2 linked regions of the Lentimicrobium sp. L6 genome follow. The protein of the gene in region 2 interacts with the protein of the main gene of each other region in a pairwise test. Links are inferred from orthologs where the notes say so. Each region holds a gene or a part of one and is shown on either strand. Other genes may lie near its edges. The genes, in order: HNS38_RS19575 and HNS38_RS08980.

The links.
Region 1: the proteins of HNS38_RS08980 (region 2) and HNS38_RS19575 interact in binary tests that used the Escherichia coli proteins (3 or more experiments, as listed by UniProt). The link is inferred for Lentimicrobium sp. L6 from one-to-one orthologs.

Annotation. Positions count from the first base shown.
Region 1 is NZ_JABKCA010000135.1:455-5,664, reverse strand. What follows is about bases 13-2,975. They hold HNS38_RS19575 (ABC-F family ATP-binding cassette domain-containing protein), read left to right. Parts: upstream 13-491; coding sequence 492-2,459; downstream 2,460-2,975. Other genes in these bases: HNS38_RS19580 (hypothetical protein), read right to left, coding at 13-175. Also shown: more of HNS38_RS19580, read right to left, coding at 1-12; HNS38_RS19570 (polysaccharide biosynthesis C-terminal domain-containing protein), read left to right, coding at 3,085-4,563; HNS38_RS19565 (GIY-YIG nuclease family protein), read right to left, coding at 4,887-5,210. UniProt on the Escherichia coli protein: Genetic data indicate it may be involved in ribosome assembly or function.
Region 2 is NZ_JABKCA010000029.1:28,733-45,524, reverse strand. Bases 6,173-9,520 are described here. They hold HNS38_RS08980 (2-oxoglutarate dehydrogenase E1 component), read right to left. Parts: upstream 9,181-9,520; coding sequence 6,373-9,180; downstream 6,173-6,372. Other genes in these bases: HNS38_RS08975 (hypothetical protein), read left to right, coding at 9,491-9,520; HNS38_RS08985 (DUF6364 family protein), read right to left, coding at 6,173-6,289. Also shown: HNS38_RS09015 (DEAD/DEAH box helicase), read right to left, coding at 1-592; HNS38_RS20710 (ATP-binding protein), read right to left, coding at 712-1,929; HNS38_RS09005 (hypothetical protein), read right to left, coding at 2,053-3,171; HNS38_RS09000 (phosphatase PAP2 family protein), read right to left, coding at 3,164-4,054; odhB (2-oxoglutarate dehydrogenase complex dihydrolipoyllysine-residue succinyltransferase), read right to left, coding at 4,162-5,436; HNS38_RS08990 (PIN domain-containing protein), read right to left, coding at 5,622-6,041; more of HNS38_RS08985, read right to left, coding at 6,038-6,172; more of HNS38_RS08975, read left to right, coding at 9,521-10,015; HNS38_RS08970 (hypothetical protein), read left to right, coding at 10,185-10,817; HNS38_RS08965 (hypothetical protein), read left to right, coding at 10,852-11,316; HNS38_RS08960 (thioesterase family protein), read left to right, coding at 11,569-11,949; HNS38_RS08955 (pitrilysin family protein), read left to right, coding at 12,093-13,340; HNS38_RS08950 (pitrilysin family protein), read left to right, coding at 13,337-14,626; HNS38_RS20200 (glutaredoxin domain-containing protein), read left to right, coding at 14,699-15,277; HNS38_RS08940 (co-chaperone GroES), read left to right, coding at 15,298-15,585; HNS38_RS08935 (hypothetical protein), read left to right, coding at 15,774-16,154; tRNA dihydrouridine synthase DusB, read right to left, coding at 16,255-16,792. UniProt on the Escherichia coli protein: E1 component of the 2-oxoglutarate dehydrogenase (OGDH) complex which catalyzes the decarboxylation of 2-oxoglutarate, the first step in the conversion of 2-oxoglutarate to succinyl-CoA and CO(2).

The sequences.
Region 1 (5,210 bases), on a different replicon or contig from region 2:
GTATCCCACCATCCTCACTCTGTGCGTTGTAATAGGTCCTACTAAGTAGGGCTCCGGCTTGTTCAATCTGTTCTCTCCAAGTTAAATGTGGTTTTTCATTTACATCTAAATCAATATCATAACCTTGCGAGGAATAACAAAGAGGCACAAAAGACACCAAGCAAAGAAAACACATAATCTTCTTTGTGGTTTTCGTGGCTACTTAGTGTCCCTTTGTGCAATAACTCAAACAAATACTCAAAGAAACAGCTTAGATGGAATTGCATTCCATCGTTAATACACCGATCGGAGCTCTAGAGTAAATGTATTACATACAGGGACGCGATCTCTAGCTCTCATCTCTTAAATCCTCCAAAAAAAGGAGATTCTATCAATAAAACACCAACTTTCAATTTTAATTACTTTAGGCACTTTAAGTACTCTAAATACTTTAACATACTTTAGACACTTTAAGTACATCCTCCTAGACAATTCCCCATAATTTCTTTTCTTTGCAGAAAAATAGCCAAATGTATTCTGTTAGCAATGTTTCTGTAGTTTTTTCGGGTAATGTATTATTCGAAGGAATCAACTTTTTAATCAACCCCGGTGATCGAATTGGATTGGTGGGTGATAATGGAAGTGGCAAGACTACTTTATTGAGAACCATTGCTGGTGAACAAGAATGCGAAACTGGAGAAATCATCATCCCAAATGATAAAAAGATTGGCTACCTTCCTCAGGAGGTTAAAAACATTTCTAAACTAACGGTGATTGAGGAAAGTCAGAAAGCTTTTGACGAAATCAATAAACTGAGCGATGAGATTGATAAATTGAACGAGAGTTTGATGAGTCGTGAAGATTACGAGAGTGCCGATTATATGAAAATCGTGGACAAGCTGACTTTAGCCAACGAGCATTTTCAAATTCTTGGAGGAGATAATAAAGAAGCTGAGATTGAGAAAATATTAAAAGGCTTGGGCTTTGTTCAAGACGACTTTGATCGCCCATTAAGCGAATTTAGTGGTGGATGGCGTATGAGGGTCGAAATCGCCAAGCTCTTACTTAGAAAACCCGATATCCTTTTACTAGATGAGCCGGTTAACCACCTCGACATTGAATCGATAGAATGGTTAGAGGATTTTTTAAAAACCTACCCTGGCGCTATTATTTTGGTGGCTCACGATAGAACATTCCTCGATAAGGTGACTTCTAGAACGATAGAAATTACCAAAGGAAAAGCCTACGACTATAAAATGTCGTATAGCAAATATGTGATTGAGCGTGAGGAGAGAATGGTGGGGGAAATAAATGCCTTTACCAATCAGCAAAAACAATTACAGCAAATTGAGCGCTTTATTGAGCGTTTTAGATATAAGAATACCAAGGCCAAACAAGTTAAATCCAAAATTAAAGAGCTGGATAGAATCGATAAAATCGAAGTAGATTCTATCGATCGCTCAGCTATTAATTTTAGTTTTCAAGAAGCACCTCCAAGTGGGAAAATTGTCATAGAAACCAACAATCTACAAAAATCATTCGGCGATAACGAAGTGCTGAAGGATTTGGATTTTGTGGCACTAAAAGGGGAAAAAATCGCCTTTGTTGGCAAGAATGGAATGGGGAAATCTACCCTCTCCAAAATCATAGTAAATGAGCTGGATTACGAAGGGGAGATGAAAATTGGTTATAATGTATTATTGGGATATTATGCCCAAAACCAAACCGATACTCTAGACCCTAAAAAAACAGTATTTGAAACTATTGATGATGTGGCTACTGGTGAAATTAGAAAACGCATACGCGATATCCTGGGTAGTTTTTTGTTTAGTGGTGAAGATATTGACAAGCCTGTGAAGGTGCTTAGTGGAGGGGAGAAATCGAGACTCGCTTTGGCTAAAATGCTCTTAACACCCTATAATTTACTAGTACTTGATGAACCTACCAATCACCTGGATTTAAAATCGAAAGACATCCTCAAAAATGCCCTGCTCAATTTCACGGGAACCTTGATAATCGTTTCTCACGATAGAGATTTCTTAGCAGGATTAACAGATAAAGTAATCGAGTTTAAGAAAGCCCATGTTAAAAATCATATTGGTGATGTGAGCGACTTTCTAGAGAAAAGAAGAATAGAAAAACTCGGCGACCTGAATAAAGGATTAAGTAGCGGAGGAGGCAAAAAACAAAAAGAGGATTCTCAAAATAAGATCAACTACCAGCAAAGAAAAGAAAATGAGAAAGAGCTTCGGAAAATCCAGAATAGAGTTAGTAAGCTAGAGGACGAGATAGCTAAGCTGGAAGGAGAAATTGAGAAGCAAGATGCTAAATTAGCTGCCCCTGACGAACACCCTGGATTGGTCTCTGATCCTGAATTCTTTAAAAATTATACGGATCTAAAAAAACAACTTCAGCAAAAAATGGAAGACTGGGAGACTGGCTTGGAGGAATTGGAGATTAAAGAAGAGGAATTGTCTTAATTTTTTGATAGCTCAAAAAATTAAGAATTATAAATCATTGATTCTTTATAGAAAACCAAAATCTAATCATTTTACACTTTTTCAAAAAAGTGTAGTAAAAACTACCGCTGTTGATTAAAGGCTACTCCGAAAATATATTTCCGGGAAAACAATAAACTCCTACTTTTAGAAACTTCCTATGGAAGATTTCTAACGAGCGTCGAACAGAATTGTTTTCTTTTCCTCCAACATATTTCCTCCGCTTAACACCTTTACTCAAAGGCGGTCATGGTCTTTCTTCGAAAGACTATAAACTTTGCGGAGTCTGAAAACTGTATTTTTAATATTACTCATTATGTAAAAGCTTCATTATTATTCACCATGATACGAAGTCCTTCTCCCTTGATTACTCAATAGAAGACAATAGTTGCTGCCTTTTTGTTCCCTTTATGTTAGGGTAATCAAAAAATTACCTTACACATAGTGGTTTCTTCAATCCTATATGTCAATCATTACCAAAACTTAGTTGGTATCATTCTATCAAAAGATAGAATCAAAACCATCCTTTCTTCCTTGACCAATTAAACATACTAGCTTTGCAGAAAAACGAGTAAGGAAAACAGGAAAAAGCTACCTTTGCAGCCTTATGAGTGCATTAAAAAGATTTTTGGGTCAAACGGCCATTTATGGATTAAGCAGTATCGTAGGTAGACTCCTCACCTACTTCTTGGTTCCATTATATACCTATAACCTTCCCACTGGTGAATACGGCATGGTTACCGAATTATTTAGCTATGTGGCCATTTTATTTGCATTACTCACCTATGGAATGGAAACTACTTTCTTTCGTTTTTCGGAAACGGAAAAAAACAAAGATCAAGTCATCTCTACTTCTTCCATTTCTTTATTGGTCAGCAGCCTAATTTTCTTAGCCTTATCTTGGACTTTTAGGACTCAAATAGCACAAAGCATAGGTTATGAGTCCCATCAACATTTTATCAATTGGTTTATTATCATCATTAGTTTTGATGCATTAAGTGCTATTCCATTTGCCTATTTACGTCAGAAAAACAAAGCTGTTCGTTTTGTTAGCCTAAAGCTCATCAATATATTTGTCAACTTAGGACTCAACTTGTTTTTTATTCTGTATTGTCCAAAGGTAATAGCTGAAGGTGAAAGCCATTTTTTATTCAGCTGGATTCATTCATTCTTCGAAGCCGATCATTTAGTTCAATATATTTTTATCTCTAATTTGGTAGCTAGTGGACTTACATTCGCGTTTCTGCTTCCTATTTACAAGTATGTAAAACTTGGTTTTAACACTGCCATTTGGAAAAAAATGATGCCCTATGCATTACCTATTTTAATGGTAAATATTGCAGGACTCATTCCTATTTCCTTGGATAAAATATTACTTCCTATCTTATATTCTGGTGGCAGAGAAGCTGGGATGCAGCAGTTAGGAATCTATGGTGCCAATGCAAAAATAGCAGTGATTATGCTGCTGTTTATTCAAACTTTTAGATATGCCGCCGATCCTTTCTTTTTTGCAGAAGCTAAAAATAAAGATGCCAAGCAAACTTATGCATTAGTCATGCATTGGTTTGTGATTTTTGGTTCTCTTATCTTCCTTGGAGCCATGTTCTTTATCGATATTATCCAATATTTTATTGGAAACGCTTATCGTGATGGAATTATGGTAGTGCCCATTCTTCTCATGGGGAATTTGATGTTAGGTATTTATTATAACCTAAGCTTTTGGTATAAACTCACCGACAAGACCATGTATGGTGCGTGGTTTAGTGTGATCGGAGCCATGGTTGCTATTGTCCTCAATTTTATATTAGTTCCTAAATATGGGATGCTTGGATCAGCTTGGTCGGTTTTTATCGCTTATCTTATTCCTGCCATCCTCTCTTATGTCATAGGACGAAAGCATTATCCTATTCCCTATAAGGTAAATTCTATGATTGCTTATCCTATTATTGTAGTTGCTTTGTATGTATTGAGTGCTCAACTGGAATGGAACCTTCTAGGCCGCATCATTATATTTATCCTGTTTAGCTTTGGGGTTTTGGTTTATGAGAACAAAGCTTTATTGAAGAAATACTTTAATAAGGCATAGCCTTTACTATATCAATTGTAAAATTGGTTTTGTTTCTAATTCCTACAATTCTTTAATAACAATTATATTAGATTTTTAAGATTTCTTAGTCGAAGCCAAAGCTTCTCCTTCAAAATGAAGAGGAGGAGAAATCTAATCTGTCTTCATTATTAAAGGAGATTTCTCCCTTGTTGCAGTCCGTCGAAATGACATTTATCTAAGGCTTAAGGGGGAGGCCAAGGGCGCACAAATCCAACTAATACTAAAGAAGTATTTTTGCGCCCTTTTGCTTGACACCTTATGATTCAGTGTCATTTCGACCGTAGGGAGAAATCTCATTCTATTTATAAGTATTCATCATCCACCCTGAAAATCATATCATTTAAGAAGTTCCAATCTGGATTGTTTTCGTTTATAAGGGCTTCTTTCTTTTTACGATTCCACTTTTTGATTTGCTTTTCTCTTGATATAGCTTCAGATGGTGTTTCATATTTTTCATAATGGCCAAGATATTTGCAATGGTACTTTTTGCTAAAACCTTCAATTAATCCTTTCGAATGCTCAGTAATCCTTCTCTTAATATCACTACTCATTCCTATATAGAGAACCGTTTTGTTAAGGTTGGTTATGATATAAACGAAATAGAACTTCATGATAATTTGTTTATA
Region 2 (16,792 bases):
ATAATTCTACAATATTTTCTGGCATGGTGGCAGAGAAAAACAATGATTGCCTTTCAGCTGGTAGCTTAGCAATGATCTTTCTTATATCATGGATAAATCCCATGTCTAGCATTCTGTCGGCTTCATCCAGTACAAAATACTTAATGTCTTTTAAACTAATATATCCCTGATCCATGAGATCTAACAAGCGACCAGGAGTGGCCACTAATATGTCGATACCATTTCTGAGGGCATTGGTTTGGGGTTTTTGATTTACACCACCAAAAACCACCGTATTCCTTAGTCCAGTATGTTTTCCATAAGCTGTAAAACTTTCGCCAATTTGTATGGCCAGTTCACGAGTTGGGGTAATGATAAGGGCATTTATTTTTCTTGACTTATTATTGTCTCTTCTATCAATAAACAGGTGTTGCAGGATGGGGATGGCAAAAGCCGCTGTTTTCCCTGTTCCTGTTTGGGCACTTCCTAAAACATCATTTTTAGCTAAAATGAGGGGAATTGATTTTTCTTGTATAAGCGTAGGCTCTACATAATTTTCCTCATCAAGAGCCTTAAGTATAGGCGCAATGAGGTCTAGTTCTTTAAATTGCATTTAAAATTATTATTGTTATTCCCAGAAAAAGATTTGAATGATATTTATGGGAGGGTTTGTATTCTGCTGCAAAGATAAGCTTAATAATAATACCGATTACAAAAGTGACCTTCTAGAGATTATACCTGTTTTTTTATATTGAATTCAAAGTTGGAACCTTTGCCTACAACTGATCTTACTGATATTTCTCCTCCCAATCCCTCTACAATAGATTTTACTGTGGCCAAACCTATTCCTGTTCCATAACTGCCAGACTTGTCGGTATTTGAAGTGGTTTGAAAGATATCGAATACTTTTTCTATCTCATCTTCTCGTATACCTTTTCCATTGTCAATCACATTAAAATGAAAAAATCCATTTTCTTCTTTGGCTGAAATGCTTATGATAACCTCCTCATGGTCATTATACTTTATTCCATTGGAAATTAAGTTGATGAGGATCTGTTGAAAGGCTGTTTTATTACTGAAAATGCTTAGACTTTCATCAATATTTAGTTTGAATTGAGTGTATTTTTTAAATTGATGAAAACTGTTGTCAATAAGTTCATTTATGGTTTGATATACTTTCACTTCCGATTTATCAGTGGACAGTAGTTTGGTGTTTCTGCTATATTCCAATATACCATCAATAAGGCCAGTAAGTTTCGATGATGAATTACTTATGACATCCAAAACTTGTATAGCCTTGGGATCTACCGCATCTTTATACATGGCTTTAAATAAAGCCGAAAGCTGGATAATATTATTAAGAGGAGACTTAATATCGTGAGCCGCTATTCTGGCAAAATTGTCTAGGGCTTCGTTTTGAATACCAAGTTCGTAGAGTTTAATATTGAGTTCCATCGTTTTTCTACGAGCTTCAAATAATTCTATCACTTGATTACTAAGTGTGATTAAAGCTTTTTGCTGGGCCTCATCAAGTTCTTTGGGTTCGTGATCAATCACACATAGGGTTCCAACAGGATAACCTTCGGAGCTTACTAATGGAATACCCGCATAAAAGACAACGTTTGGAGCACCAGTTACTAAGGGATTGTCATGAAACCTTTTATCATCTCTTGAATCTGGAACAATCATCAACTGGTCCTTATGATTAATGGCGTGAGCACAAAAGGCAACATTTCTGGGGGTGGATTCTGCATCTAATCCATGCCTCGATTTAAACCATTGTCGGTCGTCATCAATCAAGCTAATAAGGGAAATAGGGGTTCTGCAAATATAAGAAGCAAGAGCTGTAATATCATCATATTCTTTCTCAGGCATGGTGTCCAAGATGGAATATTTCTTTAACTCCTCTAGTCTCTTAATTTCATTTTGTGGTATTTTAGGCTCTATCATGCTCTTTTAATGGTCTTTATAATTCTAAGTTGAGTCTTGGTTTTTTAATAGTATCCCGATATATATTTAATTCAAATATACTTTATTTAAAACAATGAGTCTCTATTTTTTCTTACAATAATATTATAAAGGTTTCTCATAAATTCTATACTTTTTATACACGATAGCATCTAGTCTCTCCATTAAAGCCCGCATTTTCGTATTCTCTTCCATAATTAAATGACTGTCTAAAACCTTCAGTTTTGCCTTCTTAGCAGATTCAAATAAGCTTACCGCCATTAAAGCATCTATTCCAGAATTACGGATATTGTCTTTTACGCAACCTAATAATAGATTCAGTTGATGTGCTTTTTTAAAAGAACGAAGAATATGAATAAATCCAAAAGGAAATAGGTGACCATTGGCTTTTCTGAAACCTTGGCTGATATCGGGCATGGCCACCACAAATGCGACAATCTTATCTTCTTCATCAGCTACGATTTTGATAAAATCGGCATTGAGCATAGGGAGAAAGCGCTCCGAAAACTCCTTAGCTTCTATCTCTTGAAGTGGTGCAAAACCATAGATATCCGTATAGGTTTCGTTGATGAGATCGAAAACAGGTTTTACATAAGGCCTTACATTTTTCGATTTATTGAATTCTAAAATCTTGAAACCGCGCGTTTGAACTCGTTCAGCCGCTTTAGCATAAAATTCAGGAATGACACTTGGAATATCCATACGGTATTCGAAGAGATCTAGCTTTTTGGTATAGCCATTTTTTTTAGTAAAATCTACCATATAGGGGAAACTACAATTGGTCACCATTACCGACATGGGATCTTCAAATCCCTCCACCAAATATCCTTGGGGATCCTTATCTGAAAACCCTAAAGGACCCACCATCTTTTCCATTCCTTTCTCTTTGGCCCACTTCTCTAAGGATTGTAATAATGAGGTATAAACCTCGACATCCTCAAAGGTTTCAGCGAAACAAAATCTTGCGTTTTTTTCGTTGTGCCCAGAATTATAAGAATGATTGATGATTCCCATCACTCTACCCACTGTTTTTCCATCTTTTTCTGCGAGAAGGAGAATAGTATCACATTGTTCGAAAGAATGGTTTTTCTTGGCATCGAAAACTTTCCATTCGTCTTGAATGAGAGGAGGGAGCCACTCCTTATGATTTTTATGAATGAGGAAAGGAAGGTGAATAAAAGTCTTCAAATCCTTTCTAGAAACAACTTCTTTAATTTTAATCATGGTCTAATTTGACTTGTGTATTTGATTTTTGTTGATTCCAAGGTGGGATTTGGTATGAAAAATCGGATAAATATAAGATAATTGGAGCAATCAACAATCCTCCAATAATATCTATGGCATAATGAGCTTTAATATAGACCGTTGAGAAAATAAGGATAATGACAAAAGGCCAAGCCATCTTGAAAAATGGAGGAAACCTTTTTTTAGAAAGTATTAAAATAATGATAGAAATTCCCACATGAGAACTGGGAAAAGCACCAGTGGGCTTTTCGGCCATTTTTTGTATAAAATCCATTATTTCTTTAAAAAGAAATCCATTGGGGAGGATACTCTCAGGAGGAGAAAAGTGAAATTGAGGCCCTGCTGATGGAAATAAACAAAAGATAAAATAGAAAATATAAAGTGAAGCAGTGAGTTTGAAAACAGCCTCCTTAAAATAATCTCTCTTTTTAAAATAAACATAGAGGATAAAAAACACAATTAACAAATAAAATGAGAAGTAGCCCATATACATCAATTCACTAAATAGAAGATTAGAAAAGAAGCCAGAAAATTCAATACTGGGTTGTATTCCAAAAATAGCGGATTCTGTTTTAACCAAATAGGGGTCTAAATTATCGAAGAAAAGTTTATTGTAATTTACAGTCTCAGAGTAGAAATAGCCACTAATAATTAATGGATACGTATTCCTGAGGAGTCTAAGAAATGGATTTGGATTTTTTTTAGAGAAGTAAATAAGAGCAAAAATAGCAGGAACGAGTAAGACTCGAAGGCCTATTAATAATTCTATATTTTGCACATTACCACTAGATATAAGCAGAAACAAGGTGCTTATACTGAGATATGCAAAAAACAAGATATCGATTCTTTTTGTCTTAGCCAATTTGAGATTTTTTCAACAGACAAAGATAGAATAAAGCAAGAAATGAAATACAAAAAAACGGCTTCACATTTAATGCAAAGCCGTTTTTTTTGGTTTTATTAGAAAACTTAAACCCCCAACAGCTCAGCCACAGGCTCAGCGCCATCAAACAACATCTTCTCAGGATTCTCGAGCAACTCTTTTACTTTTACCAAGAAACCAACGCTCTCTCTTCCATCAACTATTCTGTGATCGTAGCTTAAGGCCACATACATAATGGGATGAATTTCGACTTTTCCTTTCACTGCTATGGGGCGTTCCACAATATTATGCATTCCCAAAATGGCAGATTGAGGAGGGTTGATAATAGGAGTAGAAAGCATAGATCCAAAGACTCCTCCGTTGGTAATGGTAAAGGTTCCACCAGTCATTTCGTCGAGGCTGAGTTTGCCGTCACGAGCTTTTATGGCCAATCGCTTGATATCGGCTTCTATTTCGGCCAAGCTCATCATTTCTGCATTGCGAACCACAGGTACCACAAGGCCTTTTGGCGAACTTACCGCTATACTGACATCAGTATATTCAAAACTCACCACTTGGTCGCCGTCAATCATGGAATTGATTTGTGGAAATTGTTTCATGGCAATGGTACAAGCTTTGGTAAAGAAGGACATAAAGCCTAAACCCACACCATGGGTTTCTTTGAATTGCTCCTTGTATTTCTTTCTGATTTCGAAGATAGGCGTCATATTCACCTCATTAAAAGTGGTGAGCATGGCGGTTTCGTTTTTAACACTCACCAACCTTTGGGCCAATTTCTTTCGAAGCATGCTCATTTTTTGAACCTTTTGCTCTCGTCCACCTTCCCAGCTATCCTTACTGGCTTTAGTTGATGCTGCAGGGGCATTAGCTTTAGCATTTTTAAAGAACTCAATATCCTTTACTCCAACACGTAATGATTTATAGAAGGCTTCCAACTCTGATGCGTCAATATTTTCCTCCTCTATTAGTTTTCTTGCCAATGGAGATAATTTGAAATCAAAGCTATCATTAGCAGGCTTGGCTTTCTTTTCGTCTTTTGGAGCCTCCTCTGTTTTTGTTTCTGGAGCTTTTTCTTCTTTCGCTTCTAAAGGAGCAGGCGCCGAAGCTTCAGCAATTTCAACTTTTGCATCGGTGTCAATTCGTGCAATTACAGAACCCACATCTACGGTTTCGCCTTCTTCCACCAGAATTTCAATCTTTCCAGTAGCTTCAGCAGTTATGCTTAATGTTGCTTTGTCGGAGTCAACCTCTAAAATTTCCATGTTTTTGGCCACGCCTGCGCCATTTTCAACTAACCAACTGGCTATTTGAACTTCGCTTATGGATTCTCCCGGTGTAGGGACTATAATATCTATAATCATTAGACTGTTTTTTATGGCCACTGAGCAGAGTCGAAGTGTCCATGCATTATTATAATTCTTTACTCTGTATTTGGTCACTGAGTCTATCTGGCTACTTAGCTAGACTGGCCTGTTGAAGCGCCCAAGTTTTTTTTATCATTTGTAAAATGGTCATTTAGCTTGTGTAAATGGCCAAATTCTATTTTTTAATTGTTGATGACCTCCATAAACTGATTTGCAGTAATTGTCGGTATTCTCGAGTTTTTAAAATCTTTCAAATTTCTTGTTATTATAAAATCTTTTCCATTTTCTAAAGCTGTAAAATATTGAAGTGCATCTTCAAAATCAGTAAACATTTCATCATTTAGAGCCAAGCCAATTATTTTATCATCAAGTGGTAAAACTTTTACAATCAAACGAAGTTTTCGTAAAATCGATTTTGCTTTTTTACCATTCATTTGTTTCAAAAGGATATAGCTCGTATTCGCAATTGTCAGTGACGAAACAGATAATTCTATTATTTTTTTATCTGCTAATGAAAAAAGATCTGCCGCTTCCTGATAAAACGGTTGTCTTTGTGACAACAAATCTATGACGATATTAGTATCTAAAAATAGGTTTTTCATTTATATTTTTCTTCTAAATAATCACCATATTCTTTTTTGTGGTCAAAATCTGCTGGCAGGTCAATTACACCACTTAAGCTTTCAACTAATGGAGTTATAGAACTATCATCCTTTTCCTTTTTTTGAGCAGTTAAACTATCTAAATATGATTCTATCATTTTAGACAGGCTTATCTTGTGATCACGAGCATAAATTTTTGCTCTTGCAATAACATTGTCGTTTAATCTTAATGTCAGTTTTGTTTCCATAATAATTAGAAATTGAATTACGTACAAAAATAATTAAAAATACGTCAAAAAGCAAACGTTTTTATTATGAGTTAGTTGAAATATTATTTAGTATTAACTCTTTCAATTTCTGCTAGAACTTCTTTCCAGTTATTTCCTATACAAGCCATTTTGCAATCGGTTCCAACTCTTGGGCATTCTCCACATTCATCAAAAAGTTTTTCAATGATTTTACGTTGCTGCATATTGTGGAATTTGATACTTCCTGTTGCTGGACTTCCTGTTGCCGGACGTGAAATAATATGAATATCTAGATCATGCAATTCACTTCTGATAAAAGTCCAAGCACCCATATTGAATGGTTCTTCTTGTACCCATAAATAATCTTTGGCATTGCTGTATTTCTTCAGCAGCGCTTTTATCTGAACAATAGGTAAAGGATATAATTGCTCTAATCTGATAATGGCAATATGTTCCTTATTTCCAAGTTTGGTTTTTTCTTCAATGAGGTCGTAATAAATTTTGCCACTACAAAATGCAATTTTAGTCACCTTGCTAGCATCAGCTATTTGGTCATCTATCAATTCTTTAAATCCACCATTAGTGAAATCATCAACAGTAGAAGTCGCCAATGGATGTCTCAATAAGCTTTTGGGTGTAAATACAATTAAAGGCTTACGGAATTCTCGTTTTACTTGTCGGCGCAGCATATGGAACATATTTGCGGGAGTAGTAGGATTGGTCACCTGCATATTATTCTCCGCACAAAGCGTTAAAAACCTTTCAATTCTGGCACTAGAATGTTCTGGACCTTGGCCCTCATAACCATGAGGAAGTAAAACCACCAAGTCGTTCATGACCTTCCACTTGTCTTCAGCACTACTGATAAACTGGTCGAAGATAATTTGAGCACCATTTCCAAAATCACCAAACTGAGCTTCCCAAATGGTTAAATCATTAGGGGAGGCCAGAGCATAACCATATTCGAATCCTAAAACTCCGTATTCCGAGAGGAGGGAGTTAAAGATAGAAAAACGAGCTTGATCTTCGCTGATATTTTGTAATGGGGTATAAGTTTCGGCACTGTCTTCCAAAGTGAAAACAGCATGACGATGAGAGAAAGTTCCTCTTTGTACATCTTGTCCACTTATCCTTACCGGATAGCCTTCTTTTAATAAAGTACCGTAGGCCAAAAGTTCTCCCATGGCCCAATCCAACTTGTCGTCTTTAAACAACATGTTCTCGCGAGTCTTTTGAAGACGGACAATCTTTCTAAACAGATTTTTTCCTTCTGGAACTGCGGTTATTTTTTGTCCAACCTCCTCCAGATATGCTTTACTCACTGAGGTATCTGGAGAGTAATCAAAATCTTTATTCTGTGCTTTTCTTATACCAGTCCATTCTTCTTCTAGGAAATTACTGATATGTCCTTTGGTAATTTCTTTGGCTTTTTCTAAGCTTTCCTCCAGATGCTCATTAAAGCCAGCTTCCATCTGGTCTATCTTTTCTTGAGATAAAGCATTTTCGGCTAAAAGCTTTTTGGCATAAATTACTCTAGGATCAGGATGTTTTTCAATGGCTTTATATAGTATAGGCTGTGTGAAGCGAGGCTCATCACCTTCGTTATGACCATATTTTCTATAGCAAAGTAAATCGATGAACACATCTTTCTTAAATCTTTGTCGGAATTCCATGGCCAACTGCACCGTATAAGCTACTGCTTCCACATCATCTCCATTCACATGGAAAATGGGTGACTGAATGGTTTTTCCCACATCGGTACAATAGGTAGAAGTACGGGCATCTAAATAATTGGTGGTGAATCCCACCTGATTATTAATCACCAAATGGATGGTTCCTCCAGTTTTATAACCTTCTAGTTCGGCCATTTGTATCACTTCATAAACCACTCCTTGACCAGCTATACTGGCATCACCATGAATCAGAATAGGAGAGATGCTGTCTTCGCTAATATCGCTGTTTACATCATCAATTCTGGCTCTCGTCATTCCCTCGACTAAAGGATTTACGGCTTCCAAATGGGAAGGATTAGGAGATAAAGTTAAACGAACCTTATGGCCTTTTGAAGTTTCTCTTTCTGTGGTGGCTCCCAGATGATATTTTACATCGCCTAAAAGGTGAGTATCGTCATATTCATTTCCAGCAAACTCACTAAAGATGGTGTGATAAGGCTTTTTCATAATATTTGCCATCACATTTAAGCGACCTCTATGGGCCATTCCAATCATGAATTCTTTAATGCCTTTGTCGGCTCCAATTTCAATAACCGATTCCAAAGCAGGGATTAAAGCTTCGGCACCTTCCAATGAGAATCGTTTCTGACCGGGGAATTTTCTATGAATGAATTTCTCGAAACCAACAGCCTGGGTTAGTTTATAAAGAATCCTCTGTTTTCTTTCAGATACGAACTCGGGTTTGTTCTGTCGGGCTTCCATTTTCTCCTTGAGCCAAGATACCTGTTCGGTGTCTCTAATATATACATATTCCACAGCCACCGAGCCACAATAGGTTTTCTCCAGAGCTATAATAATATCTTTCAGCTTTGCAGGACCCATTCCTAGCTTATTTCCGGCTTGAAATACCTTTTCCAGATCAGCCTTAGTTAAATCATAGTTTTCTATATCTAGACTTGGCGAATACTGGCGACGGGTACGAACGGGATTGGTTTTGGTAAAAAGGTGTCCACGTTTTCTATAATCCTCAATCAGGTTGATGACCTTATATTCAGATGCAGAAACGGTATCTTCTTCACCATAATTTTTTCTACTGAACTCAAAACCCTCGAAGAATTTCTTCCAGCCCTCTTCCACAGAATCAGGGTCGTCAAGGTAGTTTTGATAAAGCTCCTCAATAAATTCAGGGTTATTATTTAAGTACGAATGCTTTTCCATTTAGGTTTTTTTATGTGTTCAAACACAAAGTTCTTTGCTTCAATCTGTATAAAAATAATCAGAATTGAGTTTAGAACGATTTTAAATAAGCAAAATTAGAAAATTCCGCCATGTAGACATCCTATTAAGAGCTTTTTCTGAGCTTTTTTTGGATTTTTTAGCAAACGATTGTAATTATTGGTGAATACTACAAGCTAAATGCTTGAGTTGATTTTAAATCAGCTCATCGAGACTGCTAAATTTTTAATATTTTCTTATGCATACAGGGATACAAAGAATATTTATTATTTTTGATACAAATCTCTCTCGTATGAAACGCCTATTAATTATCATCATCATCTCATTAGCTGTATTTTTCTCATCTTGTTCCAAGGAAAGACATCATTATCTCACTGAAATCGATAAAGAGTTTTTGGGACTAGCTGTTGAAGATACAAATATATTGCTAGAGTATAACTATAACCTTTCCGAACCAGATACCTCTTTCAATTTTATTAAAGCAGATTATCGAGAATTTGAATCCGTTAAGACGGAAGGCTTCGCTGATATTCCCTATAAAGAACATTTAGAAACAATTACGCGATACAATAGTAAGGGTTATATAAAAATTCAAAAAAAGAAAACAAATAAGTTAGATGTCACCATTAATTGTTATTCATTTACTTTTAATGATATTATTGAACAAGGTGTATCTGTTGAGATAAGAGGAAAAGTTTATCATGATGTTTATATTTTTAGTGAAAAACTCTGGTTATTATATTATTCTAAGGAATTTGGATATCTGAAATTTGAAGAAAATAGAGGCGGTGATGTTCTTTTTGAGATTTTAGAATAGCGCTTTTAAGCGCATAGAGTGGATTTACAATTCGGTCGTCACGATAGTCAGTTTTATAATCGGATTTTAAATTCGATTGAGCAAGATATGAATTACTGTTATACATGAGAAAATTAATTTATATTCGCGCTTTATAAGCATATAAATAATGAACTATAGTTTTATTCACATGAAAAATATCAAACCATTACTCCTCTTATTCTTATTTACAATTTCCTTATCTTTTTTATCATGCAATAAAAAAGATGAAGAGCCAGAAGTAAAAGACTTAGTCATTTTTGAAGATGATTTTAGCACGAGCACCTGGGATTGCTTCGATGAAGAGATTGTGGTAGCTTGTGTTCAAGATGGGTATTTATTTATTGAGCATAAGAACGAAGACCTTAATTACTTTTATTCTTTTTATTATTATTACGATTTCCAAAGTGATTATATAATAGAAACTGCTGTAGAGTCTATTGAGACTTCTGAGGATTTTCAGTATGGTATTATGTTCTTACTGAAAAACAGATACAATCATTATTACATGTATTTAAAAGGAGATCAGTTTCATATTGGTTATGTTTATAATTATAATCATCATTCTATTGCCGAACTTACCTATTCTGAGCATATTAAAACAGATGGTTCGGCTAACAATATTAAACTTAGAAAAGATGGTTATCATTGGGATTTTTATATCAATGAAGAGAAGGTCTATGAATACGAAGTTACAAATGAAATTGGTGACGAATTTGGCTATTTTTTTATTGGGAGAGGGAAAGTTGGTATTGATTATTTTAAAGTGTCTAAATTAAAATAGTCATTATCGAATAGAACTCGAAAAACAATAAGCTATGCCAAGAATCACAATTTATCTTTTTCTATTTATTCTCCTATTTACTTCCTGTAAGAAACAACCTAGTACTGTAGATTTATTGAAAGGTAATTATTCATTGAAATATGCGAGTATTGATGGCGAAGATGTTACCGGATATTTAACCAGTGATTCAGTTAATATGTACCGTTTATTTACTGCTGAGATTGAGAATACCCATCCCTTTATTTTTTATTTCCGCCCCTATCTGGAAAGCTACTACACACACGAATCTTCTTTTCAACTAATTGGAAATAATAAGATAGTCATTAAAAGGCTAAACTCGGGAGAAGATTCAAATGCTTCGCTTAATGATAATTTAGCTTTTATTCCTTTTGCTAAACAGGATGACCTGACTCTAAATATAGAAACTCTTACTGAGAATCAATTGATTTTTTATACTATTTATTCTGGAAAAACATATCGGTATGATTTTAAAGAATGAGTTTAAAATCAAGTATAGTTCTATGCCAGAGAGACTCAATTGAGATAATTCTACTAGAAAATAAACTACAATTCGAGAGAATGGCCTTACTACTGTGATTGATAAATAAGAGTAGTATAAATCCAATAAAGCAGCAATCTTTGAGCCTTCGTGCCTTTGTGGCAATAAAAATTCCTTTCCTTTATATTAAAGCTTTATTATGAAAAGAATCTCCCACCAAAACCCTATTTTTGCAAAAAAATATAAACCGATATGAACTTAGAAATAGGAATAGAACACGATGTTGAAATTATAGTAACCCCAAATGATACTGCTAAAGCTTATGGCTCTGGTTTGGTAGAAGTTTTTGCCACTCCAGCCATGGTCGCTTTGATGGAAAAATCAGCACTTCAATTGGTTGGTCCATTTTTAGAGGAGGGTAAAAATACAGTGGGAACAGAAATTAGTGTAAAGCATGTGAAAGCCACTGGCCTTGGTAAAAGAGTCCAAGCTACTGCCAAATTAATTGCCGCTGATGGTCCAAAACTCACTTTCGAAGTGGAAGCTTATGATGAAGATGGCCTAATAGGAAAAGGAACACACAAAAGATATGTGATAGATGAAGAAGCTTTCATGAAAAGCCTCGAAGCTTAGAATTTAGAAAGTATACATTGGTTTTTCTGTTTGCTCCTCTCCCTAAATGGAGCAAAAAACCAAACTTATGAAACTTCGTGCTTCGTGATTCAAACTTCGTGATTCAAACTTCGTGCTTCACACTTCAAACTTCTAACAAAACAATGATAAAATTCGAAAGATTTCAATTAGACAATGGCCTAAGAGTCATCGTTCATCAAGACCTGAGTACACCTTTGGTGGCCATGAATATATTATATCAGGTAGGAGCTCGTGATGAGGAGCCCTCCAGAACTGGATTTGCCCATTTATTTGAGCATTTGATGTTTGGTGGCTCTGCCAATATTCCATCCTACGATACTCCTTTGGAGACCGCTGGTGGTGAAAATAATGCTTTCACCAATAGTGATATCACCAATTATTACCTCACCATCCCCAAAGAAAACTTAGAAACTGCTTTTTGGTTGGAGTCTGATAGAATGCTAAACTTGGCTTTTACCGATAAGAGTTTAGAGGTGCAACGCCAGGTCGTCATTGAGGAGTTTAAACAGTCTTATCTGAATCAGCCTTATGGAGATGTTTGGATGTTATTGAAACCATTAGCTTATAAAACGAATCCTTATCAATGGAATACCATTGGTAAAGATATTTCTCATATTGAGGATGCCAGTATGGAGGAAGTTAAAGATTTCTATCGCCGCTTCTATAATCCTAATAATGCCATTATGGTGTTGGCTGGAAATATAAATGTAGAGGAGGCTAAAGAATATTGCGAGAAGTGGTTTGCTAATATTCCTGCTGGGGAGAAAGTGCAGAGAAATCTACCTAAAGAAAAAGTACAAACAGAAGCACGAGTATTAAAAGTAGAACGAGAGGTGCCTAACGATGCACTTTACATCGCTTTCCACATGTGCAATAGATTAGATAAGGCTTATCAAATCACCGATTTGTTGAGTGATATTTTGTCTAATGGGCCTTCTTCTCGCTTATTTCGTAAACTAGTAAAAGAACGTGCCTTATTTGCAGAGCTTGATGCTTATATCACAGGAGATATCGATGCCGGGCTTTTTATTTTTAGTGGTAAGCCAGCGGAAGGCATTTCTCTGGAACAAGCAGAGCAAGCCATCTGGGAAGAAATAGAAAAAGTGAAAGAAGAATTAGTAAGTGAAGAAGAGTTAGAGAAAGTCAAGAATAAAATGGAATCTTCCATGATATTTGGCGAAATCAGCTTTTTAAATAAAGCCATGAGCTTGGCTTATTATGAAACCATCACCTGTGCCGAAGATATTAATGAAGAAGTGAAAAAGTATAGAAAAATATCTGCTTTGCAATTACAAGAAATGGCCAAAAGCATATTCACTAAAGAAAACAGCAGTACTTTGTTTTACCAAGCCAAAAAGGAGCAATCATGATATTAGACAGAAAAACACAACCCGCCCTAAATACCGTTGGTGATATTTATATTCCTCCAATTCAACATGCAAGGCTGGATAACGGATTGCCTATTTCCTATATTAATATTGGAAGTCAAGAGTTGGTGAAGTTTCAGGTGGCCATTCCAGCCGGAATTGTATACCAGAATCAATCACTAACCGCATTTTTTACCAATAAAATGCTAAAAGAAGGAAGTCAAAACTATTCTGCTGCTGTAATTGCTCAGAAGATGGATTATTATGGTGCCTTTTTCGAAACCCGAATTACTCGTGATTTTGCTTATTTCAATCTCTTTTGTTTGAATAAATATCTTGCTCAGGTATTGCCTTTAGTAGCTGATATGCTGATCGCACCTCTTTTTTCAGATTCAGAGTATTCTGTATTGAGAGAACAGGAGAAACAAAATTTCCAACTTCGTATGCAGAAAGGTAAGAACAAAGCTTTAAAAGCATTCAATACAGCTTTATTTGGTGCTGATCATCCTTATGGTTCCGCTGCTACTATAGAGTCTTATGATGCGCTTCAGGTTCTGGATTTGAAATCTTTCCACCAAAAATATTATTCTGCTACTTCTTGGAGAATCTATTTATCTGGCAAAGTTTCTGAAGATATTTTAGCGATAATTAATCAATTTTTTGGTGCTTTAGAAATGGTAGGAGAATCCACTCAGAAACCTATTATTGAACTTCATGAACCTCTGAGTATGGAGCGAATGTGGGTGGAGCAAAAAGGAGCCATGCAGACCGCCATAAAAATGGGTTGTTTAACTTTGGATAAGAAACATGAGGACTATGCCGCACTTTCATTGGCACAAACTATATTTGGTGGTTTCTTTGGATCTAGATTGATGCAAAACATTAGAGAAGACAAAGGCTATACTTATGGTATTCATTCTGGAATTCAGCATTTGCATCAAGCCAGCATTTTCAATATTAGCAGTGAAGTTGGTAAAGATGTGGCTTCAAAAGCTCATGCCGAAATACTCATAGAACTCAAACGGCTAAGAACAGAACTAGTTGGCGAAGAAGAAATTAGTTTGGTGAAGAATTATATGACTGGAGGCCTCCTTCGTTCTTTAAACGGTCCTTTTGCTTTAGGAGAAATGATGCGTAATTTGGAGGAGTTTGAACTTCCAGAAAACTATTATTCACAATTAACCAAGCAAGTTCAACAGGTAAGTGCTGATGAGATACTTCATGTGGCAGAGAAATATCTGCATGAAGATAAAATGCTCACGGTGATGTCAGGAAGTGAACTGGTATAGATCGTTTCTGACATTTTTTCAGCAAAACATCATTGGCATAAAGATTGAGTAAAAGGGACTAAAACCTAGAAAATGAAACTAATCAATATTGCTTCTTTTGGAGAATTGCAGGTGCAGTTGAAAGAAACACCAACAGCTTATCTTTTGCTCTATAAATCGGGCTCCGATGCTAGTGATTGTGCATTGGCTAATGCTTCTAGAACCATAAATGAGGATGTTGTTTTTTTGGTGGCTGATGTAAATGAAGTTAGAGATATTCATGGTGAGTTTGGCGTAAAATCGGCCCCCATACTATTAAGTTTCAAAAATGGGGAAATGAGTAATTCCTATAAAGGCTGTAATGATGTCAGCTTTTATGATAAGATATTTGCTCAGGACTTTTTTGTGGCACAAGCAGAAGGAGAAGAACGAGTAGCGAAAAGAGTTACGGTATATTCTACACCTAGTTGTAGCTGGTGTGGGACTTTAAAAAAGCACCTCGATGTACATGGGATTCGTTATCAAGAAATCAATATTGCCAGCAATCATGATGCGGCGGAGGAAATGGTAAAGAAAAGTGGTAAACAAGGTGTTCCACAAACCGATATCAATGGACAAATGGTGGTAGGTTTTGATAAAGTGAAACTTAATAGCCTTCTTGGAATTAAATGAAAATAAATAAAACTATACATATGAGAGAGTTACAACCCTTAAATGACAATGTGCTTTTAGACCTCAATGAGGACAAGAAAGAGCAAAAAACAGCAAGTGGAATCATTATTCCTGATACAGCAAAAGAAAAACCACAGTATGCTAAAGTTATAGCTGTTGGTAATGTGGAGAACCCTGGAATCAAAGCCGGTGATGTAGTTTTCTACAAGAGGTTTGCAGGCAATGAAGTGGAATTTGAAGGAAATAAATACCTTTTTATTCCTTATGCTGATATCTTAGCTAAAGTTGTTGAGACTGAGGAAATATAGTCCTCTAATTCATATAATCTAAAACCCATAGCACCTGTTATGGGTTTTTTTATTTCTCACTTTTTTATTTAATAAATACGAATAAGGATCCAACCAAAGCTAATAATGCTCCTAGGCTGTTTCTCTACTTATTATGTGTTAATTTTGGTATTATTGAAATTAACGCAAGATTAAAGAATATGAGGAATATGATAGTTTTCATATGTGTGCTTATCTTATCATTTAATGGGTTTGCACAAAATGAATTTTTAGAAGCATCAATCGATAATAGCTGTAATGTAAAGCCCGCTCAAATAAATATACCTAGTGGAAAAACGGCAAGTTCTTTCCAATTGATTTCTCTTATTGCAGGAAATAACTGTTACAGTGGAGCCAAATTTACAGAAAAAGGCTTTTTAATAAAAAATGCTTCAGGTGATATGATATATAGATATCAAATAAATGAAGAGGGCCAAATTTACGAGCCCAATGGAAGTTTAAAGGATTTTAAATTAAGTTCAGGAATCTATTATTTGTATGTAGATGGAGGAACGGGAGCTTATGTGAAACTTAAATTTCATACCATTTAAGTGAATGGGAGGGACCCCAAAAAGCCCTCCGAAGATGAGTATACATTGCGACAGAAACTCGGTTCGTCCTGAACCGAGTTTTATTTTTAATAGAATGTGATTATACTTCTCTATAGTTTTTGTAAAAAATTCTGAGTTCTTCCAAGGTGTCATATAGTGCTTGTGGCTCATGGCATGTCATCAGCTTCATCTTGAATTCTTTGAAATGTGGAAAGCCTCTAAAGTAATTACTATAGTGCTTACGCATTTCATTAAGTGCTCGGGTTTCTCCCTTCCATTCAACCGAACGTTCCACATGTTCTTTACAGATATCAACTCGTTCATCTATTCCAACGATTAAAGGTTCTGTATTCCCATTCATATACTCTTTAATTTCTTTAAATATCCAGGGATTTCCTATGCTGGCTCTTCCAATCATGATGCCATCTACTCCGTATTTGTTTCTGGCTTCTAAGGCTTTAGCGCCAGAACTTATATCACCATTTCCTATGATAGGAATGTGCATACGAGGGTTTTCCTTTATTTTACCTATCAAAGTCCAATCGGCAACACCTCTATAAAGCTGGGAGCGTGTTCTCCCATGTACCGTTAAAGCCTGAATACCTAGATCTTGCAATTGCTCAGCTAATTCTACAATG